Regions from separate parts of the Bradyrhizobium sp. UNPA324 genome, predicted to be linked through region 2. Evidence: predicted binding sites of a transcription regulator. Region 2 holds the regulator's gene; the other holds the start of a gene.
What was found. Region 2 encodes PhoB, which activates phosphate uptake and scavenging genes when phosphate is short. Its sites were predicted from a motif close to TGTCATNNANCTGTCAT; they were not measured.

Region 1: the regulator PhoB is predicted to act here: its motif matches at 3,197-3,213, upstream of UNPA324_RS27450 (UDP-2,3-diacylglucosamine diphosphatase).

What each region holds. Positions count from the first base shown of each region.
Region 1 is NZ_LFJD01000004.1:5,713,044-5,718,824, forward strand. It holds gene UNPA324_RS27440 (threonine/serine dehydratase family protein) at 258-1,241, opposite strand; gene UNPA324_RS27445 (glycosyltransferase family 4 protein) at 1,304-2,347, opposite strand; gene UNPA324_RS27450 (UDP-2,3-diacylglucosamine diphosphatase) at 2,361-3,173, opposite strand; gene thiD (bifunctional hydroxymethylpyrimidine kinase/phosphomethylpyrimidine kinase) at 3,398-4,198, opposite strand; gene UNPA324_RS27460 (PAS domain S-box protein) at 4,541-5,781, shown strand, end outside.
Region 2 is NZ_LFJD01000004.1:3,942,409-3,948,189, reverse strand. It holds gene pstC (phosphate ABC transporter permease subunit PstC) at 1-655, shown strand, start outside; gene pstA (phosphate ABC transporter permease PstA) at 660-1,505, shown strand; gene pstB (phosphate ABC transporter ATP-binding protein PstB) at 1,502-2,320, shown strand; gene phoU (phosphate signaling complex protein PhoU) at 2,332-3,048, shown strand; gene phoB (phosphate regulon transcriptional regulator PhoB) at 3,071-3,778, shown strand; gene UNPA324_RS19055 (GcrA family cell cycle regulator) at 4,068-4,580, opposite strand; gene UNPA324_RS19050 (aspartate aminotransferase family protein) at 5,041-5,781, shown strand, end outside.

The sequences.
Region 1 (5,781 bases), 1.8 Mb from region 2:
CCCAAGGGGAAAAAGCCCTCACCCGGCACTGCGTGTCGACCTCTCCCGCAAGCGAGAGAGGTTGCACCGAGCAAGCGGATAGTTCGAAGCCAACGGACACAAAGAAAGGGGCAGAGCGGCGACGCTCTGCCCCTTCTTCATCTCACGCCTTGTCATTCCGGGATGCGCCGTGAGGCGCAGGCCAGGGATCCATTGTGCGGCAGAGACGGTGGGGAAATGGATTCCGGGCTCACGCTTCGCGTGCCCCGGAATGACGGCTAGGCCACCAACTCGGCGAACAGATCCGCGTCCACATTGCCACCGGAGAGCACGATGACCACGTTCTTGCCCGCGACGTCGAGGCGGCCCGCGAGCAGTGCGGCGAGGCCCACTGCGCCGCCCGGCTCGACCACCAGCTTCAGCTCGCGATAGGCGAACGCGACGGCGGCTCCCACTTCAGCATCAGACGCCGTGACGCCGCGCGCCAAAAGCTTGCTGTTGATCGCAAAGGTCATCTCGCCCGGGATCAGGGCCATCAGCGCGTCGCAGATGGTGCGGCCTGCAGGCGGGTGCGGCTCGCGATGGCCCGCGCTCAGCGAAATGCCGTGATCGTCGAACGCCTCGGGCTCGGCCACCACGATCTCGGCCAGGGGATAGCGTGCCTTCACCGCGGTCGCGACGCCCGCGATCAGGCCGCCGCCGGAGGCCGGCGCCACCACGATGTCGGGGCTTAGACCAAGCGTTGCCATGTCTTCCGCGATCTCGCGGCCGGCGGTGCCCTGCCCTGCGATCACGAAGGGATCGTCGTAAGGTCTGACCAGCGTCGCGCCGCGCTTCTCGGCGATGCCGCGCGAGATCGCCTCGCGGTCGTCCTTGTCACGATCATAGAGCACGACCTCGGCGCCGTATGATTTGGTGCGCTCGCGCTTGGACAGCGGCGCATCCGCAGGCATCACGATGGTCGCCTGCATGTCGAGGATTTTTGCCGCCGCCGCCACGCCCTGGGCGTGGTTGCCGGAGGAGAACGCGACGACGCCACCGGCGCGCTTGTCCTGCGGGATCGAGAACACCTTGTTGAAGGCGCCGCGGAACTTGAAGGAGCCGGTGCGCTGGAGCATCTCCGGCTTCAGGAACACCTTCGCGCCAACCCGCTCGTTGAGCACCGGAAAGGATAACAGCGGGGTGCGGATGGCGTAGGGCGCGATCACGCGCGCTGCGGCATCGATGTCGGCCGGGCCGATCGGGAGAAGCTGTTCGGTCATGACCGACCTTATCGCGGCCATTGAGCCGCGGGCAAGACACCTCCGCGCGAGGAAATCGTCCTTTAGGCGACGAAGCGCGACTGTTCCGTGCCGTCCCGGCCCGGCAGCACAGCCCCCACCGCCTGGATACTGTCAACAAAAGCCCTCGCCGAGGCTTCCCAGGTGTAGTTGGCGGCGAATTCGACACAGTCCTGCCGGGAGATATCGAGCGCCGCGAAGCAGGCGCTGCGCAGATCGTGATCGAGGGCGCCGACCGGGGCGTCGCCGATCACGTCGCGGGGGCCCTTCACCGGAAAGGCCGCGACCGGCAGGCCGCTCGCCAGCGCCTCCAGCAGGACCAGGCCGAACGTGTCGGTCTTGCTCGGGAATACGAACACATCGGCAGCCGCATAGATCTCCGCCAGCGCCTCGCCGTGCTTCTCGCCGAGGAAGATCGCATCGGGATAGGCCTCTTCCAGCGAGGCACGCGCTGGACCGTCACCCACGATCACCTTGGTGCCGGGCAGATCGAGATCGAGGAAGGCTTCGAGATTCTTCTCCACCGCGACGCGGCCGACCGACAGGAACACCGGTGCCGGCAGGCAGAGGTCGATGGCGCGCGGATGGAACACATGGGTGTCGACACCGCGCGGCCACAGCACGACATTGTCGAACCCGCGCTCGGTCAGTTCGCGGGCGAGCGCAGGGGTGGCCGCCATCACGGCGCGGCTGGGGGCATGGAAGCGGCGCAGCGCCCGCCAGATCAGCGAGCCCGGCACCGGCACGCGGGCGCGGACATATTCGGGAAAGCGGGTGTGGAAACTGGTCGTGAACGGCAGCCTGCGCTGGCGGCAATAGCGGCGGACCATCAAGCCGATCGGCCCCTCCGTCGCAATGTGGATGCTGTCGGGACGTGCCTCCTCGATCAGCTTTGCGATTCTGGCGGGCCTTGGCATTGCGAGGCGCACATCGCGATAGCTCGGCATCGCGAAGGTGCGGAACGATTGCGGCGTCAGGAACACAAATTCGACGCCGAGCCCCTCGGCAGCATCAGCGAGCTTGGTCAGCGTCCGAACCACACCATTGACTTGCGGGTGCCAGCCGTCGGTCGCGACCAGGATGCGCATCAGGCGGCCTCTGTTATGCAGCTCTGGCTGCAACCTGCGGGACGGCTGCCGGCTTCTGCAGATGATCCGCCCAGGTGATGATCTCGAAATGGCCGTCGTCGTGCTCGACGAGCGCGGTGCAGCTCTCGACCCAGTCGCCGCAATTCATGTAGCGAATGCCGCCCTCGTCGCGAATCACGGCGTAGTGGATGTGGCCGCAGATCACGCCGTCGGCGTCGTGCCGCCGCGCCTCGGCAGCAAGCGCCTGCTCGAATGCGCCGATATAATTGACCGCGTTCTTGACCTTCTGCTTGGCCCATTGCGACAGCGACCAATAGGGCACCTTGAACAGGCGGCGGAAGAAGTTGACCAAACGATTCATCTGGATCGCGAAATCGTAGGCCTTGTCGCCGAGATGGGCGAGCCAGCGCGCGTTCTGCACCACGAGATCGAAGATGTCGCCGTGGATGACGAGATAGCGCTTACCGTCGACGCCGGTGTGGACGGTATTCTCGACCACGTCGATGCCGCCGAAATGGGTGCCGTAATAGTTGCGCAGGAACTCGTCGTGATTGCCGGGGATGTAGATGACCTTGGCGCCCTTGCGCGCCTTGCGCAGCAGCTTCTGCACGAGGTCGTTGTGCGATTGCGGCCAGAGCCAGCTCGATTTCAGCGCCCAGCCATCGACGATGTCGCCGACGAGATAGATCGTGTCGGCGTCATGGTAGCGCAGGAAGTCGAGCAGAAGATCGGCTTGAGAACCGCGGGCTCCGAGATGAACGTCGGAGATGAACAACGTGCGAAAGCGCCGCTCCGGGCTCTCGTCACTCACATCGTAACTTCCCATGCGCCAGCCTGTAACAATGTCCCGTGACAGGGGGATGACCGATTGGACCCTCGAGGCACGCTCAGATACGAATCACACCTAGCCTCGCCCTTCCTGCGAATATCAGCCGCATGCGACAATCAGGCGACATGGCGCCGCAGGAGGGCTCTCGCCCCCCAGGAGGGCAGGCCCACGGCGGATGGCGCTTTGCGCCACCTGAGCGGCGAGATCGCTAGGGAAGGCCGTCAGTAGAACCTGTGAAAATGATGGATCGGGCCGTGGCCGTGTCCGATGCTGAAACGGTCGGCGGCGGCGATCGCCGCGCTGATCCAGGCCTTGGCGTTGCGCACGGCGCTTGCCAGATCCTCGCCCTTGGCCAGCCCCGCCGCGACCGCCGAGGATAGCGAGCAGCCGGTGCCATGGGTGTTGCGGGTCGCCACGCGCGGCGCGGTGAGCGCGAGCATGTTGTCGGCATCGACGAGATAGTCGATACTTTCGGCGCCCTCGCCGTGGCCGCCCTTGATCAGGACCGCACGGCAGCCGAGGGTCAGCAGGCGCCGTCCCTGGCTTTCGATCTCCGTCGCGCTCGCCGCGACCGGCTCGTCGAGCAGAGCCGCGGCCTCCGGCAGATTCGGCGTGATCACCGACGCCAGCGGTATCAGTTTTGTGCGCAGGGCATTGACGGCTTCCGCGGCGAGCAGACGATCCCCTGACGTCGCAACCATCACGGGATCGAGCACGACGTGCCGCGGCGACCAGCGCGACAGCGCGGCCGCGATCGCGTCGATGCTGCCGACCTGGGGCACCATGCCGATCTTCACCGCGCCGATCTCGAGATCGGAGAACACCGCATCGATCTGCTCGGTGACGAATTGCGCCGGCACCGCGTGGATGCCGCTGACGCCGCGCGTGTTCTGCGCGGTCAAGGCCGTGATGACGGACGCGCCGTAGACGCCGAGCGCGGCAAAGGTCTTCAAGTCGGCCTGGATGCCGGCGCCGCCGCTCGAATCGGAACCGGCGATGGTGAGTGCGACCGGGGTCGTCATCGCCGGGCACGTTTGCTGGATACGGACGCCATGGCCTGTCCTAGCGCGGCCGTGGAACACCGGCAAGCCGCCGGCGGCAGCCGGCCTGATTCGCGCCGTGGCGCCCAGCCCGAATCAGGCGGACACGGCGGGCCCCAGCGCCCGCAACGATACGGGCTTGAAAATGCAACCTCGCCGCGCCCTTGATATAGTCGCGAACTGCTTCGCCGATGCGTGAGACGTCAGTGGCGGAACTGCCTGGCGACACCGCTGTCCCGGGCCGCCCCGGCCCGGGGACCGCCTGGAATGGAATGCTGGGGTGGAACGATGTGGGCCTTCTTCGAACGTCTCCTCGACTCGTCCATGCTTTCGCCGCACGGCATCTGCCTGTTGTGGGAACCCGAGCTGATCTGGCTTCACGTCGTCTCCGACGCCTGCATCGCGGCCGCCTATTTTTCGATTCCCTTTGCCCTCGCAATTCTGGTCACCAGGCGGCGCGACCTCAAATTCGGCTGGGTCTACTGGGCCTTCGCGATCTTCATCATGGCCTGCGGCCTGACTCATGTGCTGTCGATCTACACGCTCTGGGTCCCAGTCTATGGCATCGAGGGCATCGTCAAGGCGGCGACCGCGGTGGCATCGGTGGTCACGGCGGGCGCGCTCTGGCCGCTGCTGCCGAAGATCCTGACGATCCCCTCGCCGTTCGAGCTGCGCCAAGTCCAGGCCGCGCTCGAGGAAGAGGAAATCAAGAGCCGCGACGCCACGCTGCTGCTCCAGCAGGTCAGCGACGCGCAGCGTGCGATGCGCGAGAGCGTGACGCGCCTCACCGCCATCGTCGAGACCGCAGTCGACGGCGTCATCCTGTTCGATGCGCAGGATCGCGTCCTGCTGTTCAATCCGGCCTGCGAGCGCTTGTTCGGCTACTCTGCCGACGAGGTGATGGGCCGGAACGTCAGGATGCTGATGCCCGAGGCGGGCGCTGTGCCCGACAGCCCTGCGAGGCATTTCGCGACTGCCGGCGAGGCCACCGGCCTGCGCAAGGACGGATCGACCTTTCCGATGGACGTGTCGGTCGGCCAGGCGCGGCAGGATGGCGAATTGATCTTCGTCGGCATCGTCCACGACCTGACGGCGCGCAAGCTGACCGAGCGGCAGCTTCAGCAGGCGCAGAAGATGGAGACGGTCGGCCAGCTCTCCGGCGGCATCGCTCACGACTTCAACAATCTGTTGACCGTCATCATCGGCAACGCCGAGCATTTGAGCGAGCAGCTCAAGGCGAGGCCCGATCTGCGGCGCTTCGCCGACGACATCTCGCAGTCGGGCGAGCGCGGCGCCGAGCTGACGCAGCGGCTGCTCGCATTCAGCCGCCGCCAGTTGCTGCAGCCGCAGACGATTGACTGCCGGGGCCTGCTCGAGTCCATGTTCAAGCTGCTCAAGCGCACCTTGCGCGAGGACATCGAGATCACGACCGCCTCCGGGCCCGGCACGATCCTGGCCTTCGCAGATCGGGCCCAGCTCGAATCCGCCGTGCTGAACCTTGCGCTCAACGCCCAGGATGCCATGCCGGCCGGAGGTCACCTGACCCTGAGCACGGAGTCGACGAA
Region 2 (5,781 bases):
CCTCACCGAGCTCTGCCCGCAATGGCTGCGCCGCCCGATCGGCATGGCGATCGAGCTGCTCGCCGGCATTCCCTCGATCATCTACGGCATGTGGGGCTTCTTCGTGCTGGGCCCGTTCCTGGCCAACACCTTCCAGCCCTTTATGATCAGGATCTTCGACGGCGTCCCCGTGCTGGGCGCGATCTTCGCAGGTCCTCCGTCCTATCTCAGCCTGTTCAACGCCGCGCTGATCCTCGCCATCATGGTGCTGCCCTTCATCACCTCGATCTCGGTCGACGTGTTCAAGACGGTGCCGCCGGTCTTGAAGGAAGCCGCCTACGGCGTCGGCTGCACCACCTGGGAAGTCGTCCGCAGCGTAGTGATCCCCTACACCCGCGTCGGCATCATCGGCGGCGTCATGCTGGCGCTGGGCCGCGCGCTCGGCGAGACCATGGCGGTGACCTTCATCATCGGCAACTCGTTCCGGATCTCCTCGTCGATCTTCGCCCCGGGCACCACGATCTCCGCGGCGATCGCATCCGAATTCGCCGAGAGCGACGGCCTGCACCAGTCCGGCCTGATCCTGCTCGGCTTGCTGCTGTTCGTGCTGACGTTCTTCGTGCTCGCCGCTGCGCGGCTGATGCTGATGCGTCTGGAAAAGAAGGCGGGAAACTAGCGCCATGAACCCGATCTACGCACGCCGCCGCCGCAAGGACATCGTGGTCCGCGGGCTCTGCATTGCCGCCGCCGCCTTCGGCGTCACCTGGCTCGCGCTGATCCTGATCACGCTGCTCTACAACGGCGTTGCGGGGCTCAATCTCGAGCTCTTTACCGCGGACACGCCGCCGCCGGGCTCGACGGAGGGCGGCCTGCGCAACGCCATCGTCGGCTCGATCATCATGACCGTGCTCGGCGTCGGCATCGGCGCGCCGCTCGGCCTGTTCGCCGGCACCTATCTCGCCGAGTACGGCCCCAACGACAAGCTGACCTCGGTGATTCGCTTCATCAACGACATCCTGCTCTCGGCGCCCTCGATCATCATCGGCCTGTTCATCTACGGCGCGGTGGTGGTGCCGATGCGCGGCTTCTCGGCGATCGCGGGCGCGCTGGCGCTCGCCGTCATCGTCATCCCGGTGGTGCTGCGCACCACCGAGGACATGCTGCTGCTGGTGCCGAACGCGCTGCGCGAGGCGGCAAGCGCGCTCGGCCTGCCGCGCTCGCTGGTGATCAAGCGCATCGCCTACCGCGCCGCGCGCTCCGGCCTCATCACCGGCGTGCTGCTCGCCACTGCCCGCGTCGCCGGCGAGACCGCGCCGCTGCTGTTCACCGCGCTGTCGAACCAGTTCTTCAGCCTCGGCCTGAACAAGACGATGGCCAACCTGCCTGTCACCATCAACAACTTCGTCCAGAGCCCCTACGCCTATTGGAAGCAGCTCGCCTGGAGCGGCGCGCTGCTGATCACGCTCACCGTGCTCGCCCTGAACATTGGCGCCCGCATCCTCGGCGCCGAGAGGACTGCAAAATGACCGATCTGTCCGTATCCGTGAGTTCCAGCGCTCATCTCGCGTCGCATCCGCTGCCGGAAGCGCCCGCCAAGGTGACGGTGCGCAACCTCAACTTCTATTACGGCGAGCACCACGCGCTGAAGAACATCAACCTGACGCTCGGCACCAACCGCGTCACGGCGTTCATCGGCCCGTCCGGCTGCGGCAAGTCGACCCTGCTGCGCATCTTCAACCGGATGTACGACCTCTATCCGGGCCAGCGCGTCACCGGCCAGCTCATGCTCGACCAGACCAACATCCTCGACCCCAAGCTCGACCTCAACCTGCTGCGCGCCCGGGTCGGCATGGTGTTCCAGAAGCCGACGCCGTTCCCGATGACGATCTACGAGAACATCGCTTTCGGGATCCGGCTCTACGAGAAGATCTCGAAGTCCGAGATGGACGACCGCGTCGAGAAGGCGTTGCGCGGCGGCGCGCTGTGGAACGAGGTCAAGGACAAGCTCAACGCCTCCGGTCTGTCGCTCTCCGGCGGCCAGCAGCAGCGCCTGTGCATCGCCCGCACCGTCGCGGTGCGGCCCGAGGTGATCCTGTTCGACGAGCCCTGCTCGGCGCTCGATCCGATCTCGACCGCCAAGGTCGAGGAGCTGATTCAGGAGCTGGCCGAGAACTACACGATCGCGATCGTCACCCACAACATGCAGCAGGCGGCGCGCGTCTCCGACAAGACCGCCTTCATGTATCTCGGCGAGCTGATCGAGTTCGACGACACCAGCAAGATCTTCACGTCGCCGACCGATCGGCGTACGCAGGACTACATCACCGGCCGGTTCGGCTGAGGAGACGCAATATGGGTACTGAACATACCGCGAAGGCTTTCGACACCGACCTTCAGGAGCTCACCCGCCTGGTCGCCGAGATGGGCGGGATCGCCGAGCGCATGATCGTCGATTCCGTCGATGCGCTGATCCGCCGCGACGTTCCGCTCGGCCAGCGCGTCGTCACCACCGATGCCGATCTCGACGCGCTGCAGAAGCGCATCGAGGAGCGCGCGGTGCTCACCATCGCTCGCCGCCAGCCGATGGCGGTGGACTTACGCGAGATCGTCGGCGCCATGCGGGTTGCGACCGACCTCGAGCGCATCGGCGATCTCGCCAAGAACATGGGCAAGCGCGTCGCCGCACTGGAAACCGACTTCCATCCGCTCAAGCTGTTCCGCGGCCTGGAGCACATGACCGACCTGGTGCAGCAGCAGGTCAAGTCGGTGCTGGATGCCTATGCCGCGCACGATCTGCCGGCGGCGATGGCGGTGTGGAAGGGCGACGAGGAAGTGGACGCGATCTGCACCTCGCTGTTCCGCGAGCTCCTCACCTACATGATGGAGGATCCGCGCAACATCTCGTTCTGCATTCATCTGATGTTCTGCGCCAAGAACATCGAGCGGATCGGCGACCACGCCACCAACATCGCCGAGACCGTGTTCTACATGATCGAGGGCCAGGCGATCACCGACAAGCGGCCGAAGGGCGACATGACGACGTTCGCCACGACGATCCCGAATACCTGAAGACTTAAGGAGCGACGACACCATGGGCGCACGCATTATGGTGGTTGAGGACGAAGAAGCTCTCACCGAGCTGCTGCGTTACAACCTCGAAGGCGACGGCTATGACGTCGAGACGGTGATGCGCGGCGACGACGCCGACACCCGCCTCAAGGAGCACATTCCCGATCTGATCGTGCTCGACTGGATGCTGCCGGGCCTGTCCGGCATCGAGCTGTGCCGGCGCCTGCGCACCCGTCCCGAGACCAAGCAGCTGCCGATCATCATGCTCACCGCACGCGGCGAGGAGAGCGAGCGGGTGCGGGGACTTGCGACCGGCGCCGACGACTACATCGTCAAGCCGTTCTCGGTACCAGAGCTGCTCGCGCGGGTGAAGGGCCTCTTGCGGCGCGCCAGCCCTGAGCGGCTCGCGACGGTGCTGGCCTATGGCGACATCGAGCTCGACCGCGACAAGCGCCGCGTGGCGCGCTCGGGCCGCCCGATCGATCTCGGCCCGACCGAATATCGCCTGCTGGAGTTCTTCCTGGAGCATCCCGGCCGCGTGTTCTCGCGCGAGCAGCTGCTCGACAGCGTCTGGGGCCGCGACATCTACATCGACGAGCGCACCGTCGACGTCCATATCGGCCGCCTGCGCAAGCTGCTCAATCTCGGCCGCGAGCAGGATCCGATCCGCACCGTCCGCGGCGCCGGCTACGCGCTCGACGATCGCTTCGCGAAGGCCGAGCAGACGTAAGGTTTGCGAGCCGTGGTTGGCAGCTGCGGCCACAACATCGGTGTCGTCCCGGACAAGCGTCTGCGCAGATCCGGGACCTCAGCGCGAGCGCTTGCGCTCGTCGCGATTAACCACAGGCAGCAATTGTTTTGCGAAAAGGTAACTCCGAGTCCCCGTAACCACATCTTGCGGTGGCTATGGGTCCCGGATCTGCGCGCGCTTGTGGCGCGCTTGTCCGGGACGACATCGGGTGTGTCGAGGCGCCGTCGTGTGACGGCTACCGTTCTTGCAATCAGCTAGATCCGCGAACTCACCGCGTGCCCGGCTTCGGTGCTGCGCGCCGACGGTCCGCTGCCGGCTGATACGCCACGCGCGAGTGCTGGGCGCAGTAGGGCAGGCCGGACAATGCCTTGCCGCCGCAGAAGAAGAAATCCGGGCTCGAGGGATCGCCGACCGGCCAGTGGCAGGTCGCCTCGTTCAATTCGAGCAGCGACAGCCGCTGGCTCATCGGCACCACGTTGTCGTAGGTGAGCGGCTCGGCCTCGACCTCGACCTCGAAGGCCTGCGCCAGCGCGGTGTTACCGCGCGCAATGGGGCGGGTCACCCGCATCATGTGCTGCGCCGGGCGTGCCTTGCGCGGCCGGGGCGCGGCCGACGAAGGGCTCTTGGCGCGGCCGGACAGACCGAGCCTGTGCACTTTGCCGATCACGGCATTGCGGGTCACATTGCCGAGCTCTGCTGCGATCTGGCTGGCCGAAAGTCCGGCCTCCCAGAGCTTCTTCAGCTGCTCGACGCGATCGTCGGACCAGGTCAAAACCGTCATTGCACCCTTTCCCTCGCTGCGCGACTGCCATCCTGGCGGTCGGTGCGGCGAATGCCTAAGCCTCGAAAAACCCGTGCCGCCGGAATCCCTTAACGCTCGCCGGGCGCGCAACTGACGCCCGAACGTTTACGCCGGTACATGAGGACTCTTGGGATCAGAACCGCTGCACGAGATGTCGTATCTGACAAGCCAAACGCTACAATATGGCGTGACTCACGCGCAAGAGTCCGCCGACTCGCTTCCACATGTTCCGTGGTGAAAAACCCGCAAAATCGCCACCGCAAGACTACGGAATCAGCGTTTCCTGAGGCTTTCCGGGCGGCATTGACACCCGTTTCACCAGGCATAAGATAGTGCCGCGTGCCGCCCTTAAAAGGCGGCACGTTTCGTTTTCCGGGCCGGTCAATGGTGCGTTGCGCAATGCACGCGTCACACCGTCCGCAACATTCAAGTGAACGTCATGACTAACAGCGCAGCCCCGCATTTGCTCCCCGTTTTCGCCAGGGCCAACCTCGGTTTCGAACGCGGCGAAGGCTGCTGGCTGATCGCGACCAATGGCGATCGCTATCTCGATTTCACCTCGGGCGTCGCTGTGAATGCGCTCGGCCATTGCCACCCGCATCTGATCAAGGCCTTGCAGGAGCAGGCGACGAAGCTGTGGCACATGTCGAACCTGTTCCAGAGCCCGGACGGCGAGAAGCTCGCCGCGCGCCTGTGCAACGAGAGCTTTGCGGACTTCGTGTTCTTCTGCAATTCCGGCGCCGAAGCGCTGGAGGGTGTGATCAAGCTGGTGCGCCATCATCACTTCTCCAAGGGCCATCCGGAACGTTATCGCATCATCACCTTCGAAGGCGCCTTCCACGGCCGCACGCTGGCGACGTTGGCTGCAACGGGGTCTGCAAAATATCTCGAAGGTTTTGGTCCGCCGATGGATGGCTTCGACCAGGTGCCGCATGGCGACCTCGAAGCCGTCAAGAAGGCGATCGGCCCGGAGACCGCCGGCATCCTGATCGAGCCGATCCAGGGCGAGGGTGGCGTGCGTTCGGCACCGCCCGCCTTCCTCAAGGCGCTGCGCCAGCTCTGCGACGAGAAGGGCCTGCTGCTCGCCTTCGACGAGGTGCAGACCGGCATGGGCCGCGCCGGCGATCTGTTCGCCTACAGGCGCACCGGCGTCACGCCCGACGTGATGTCGCTGGCCAAG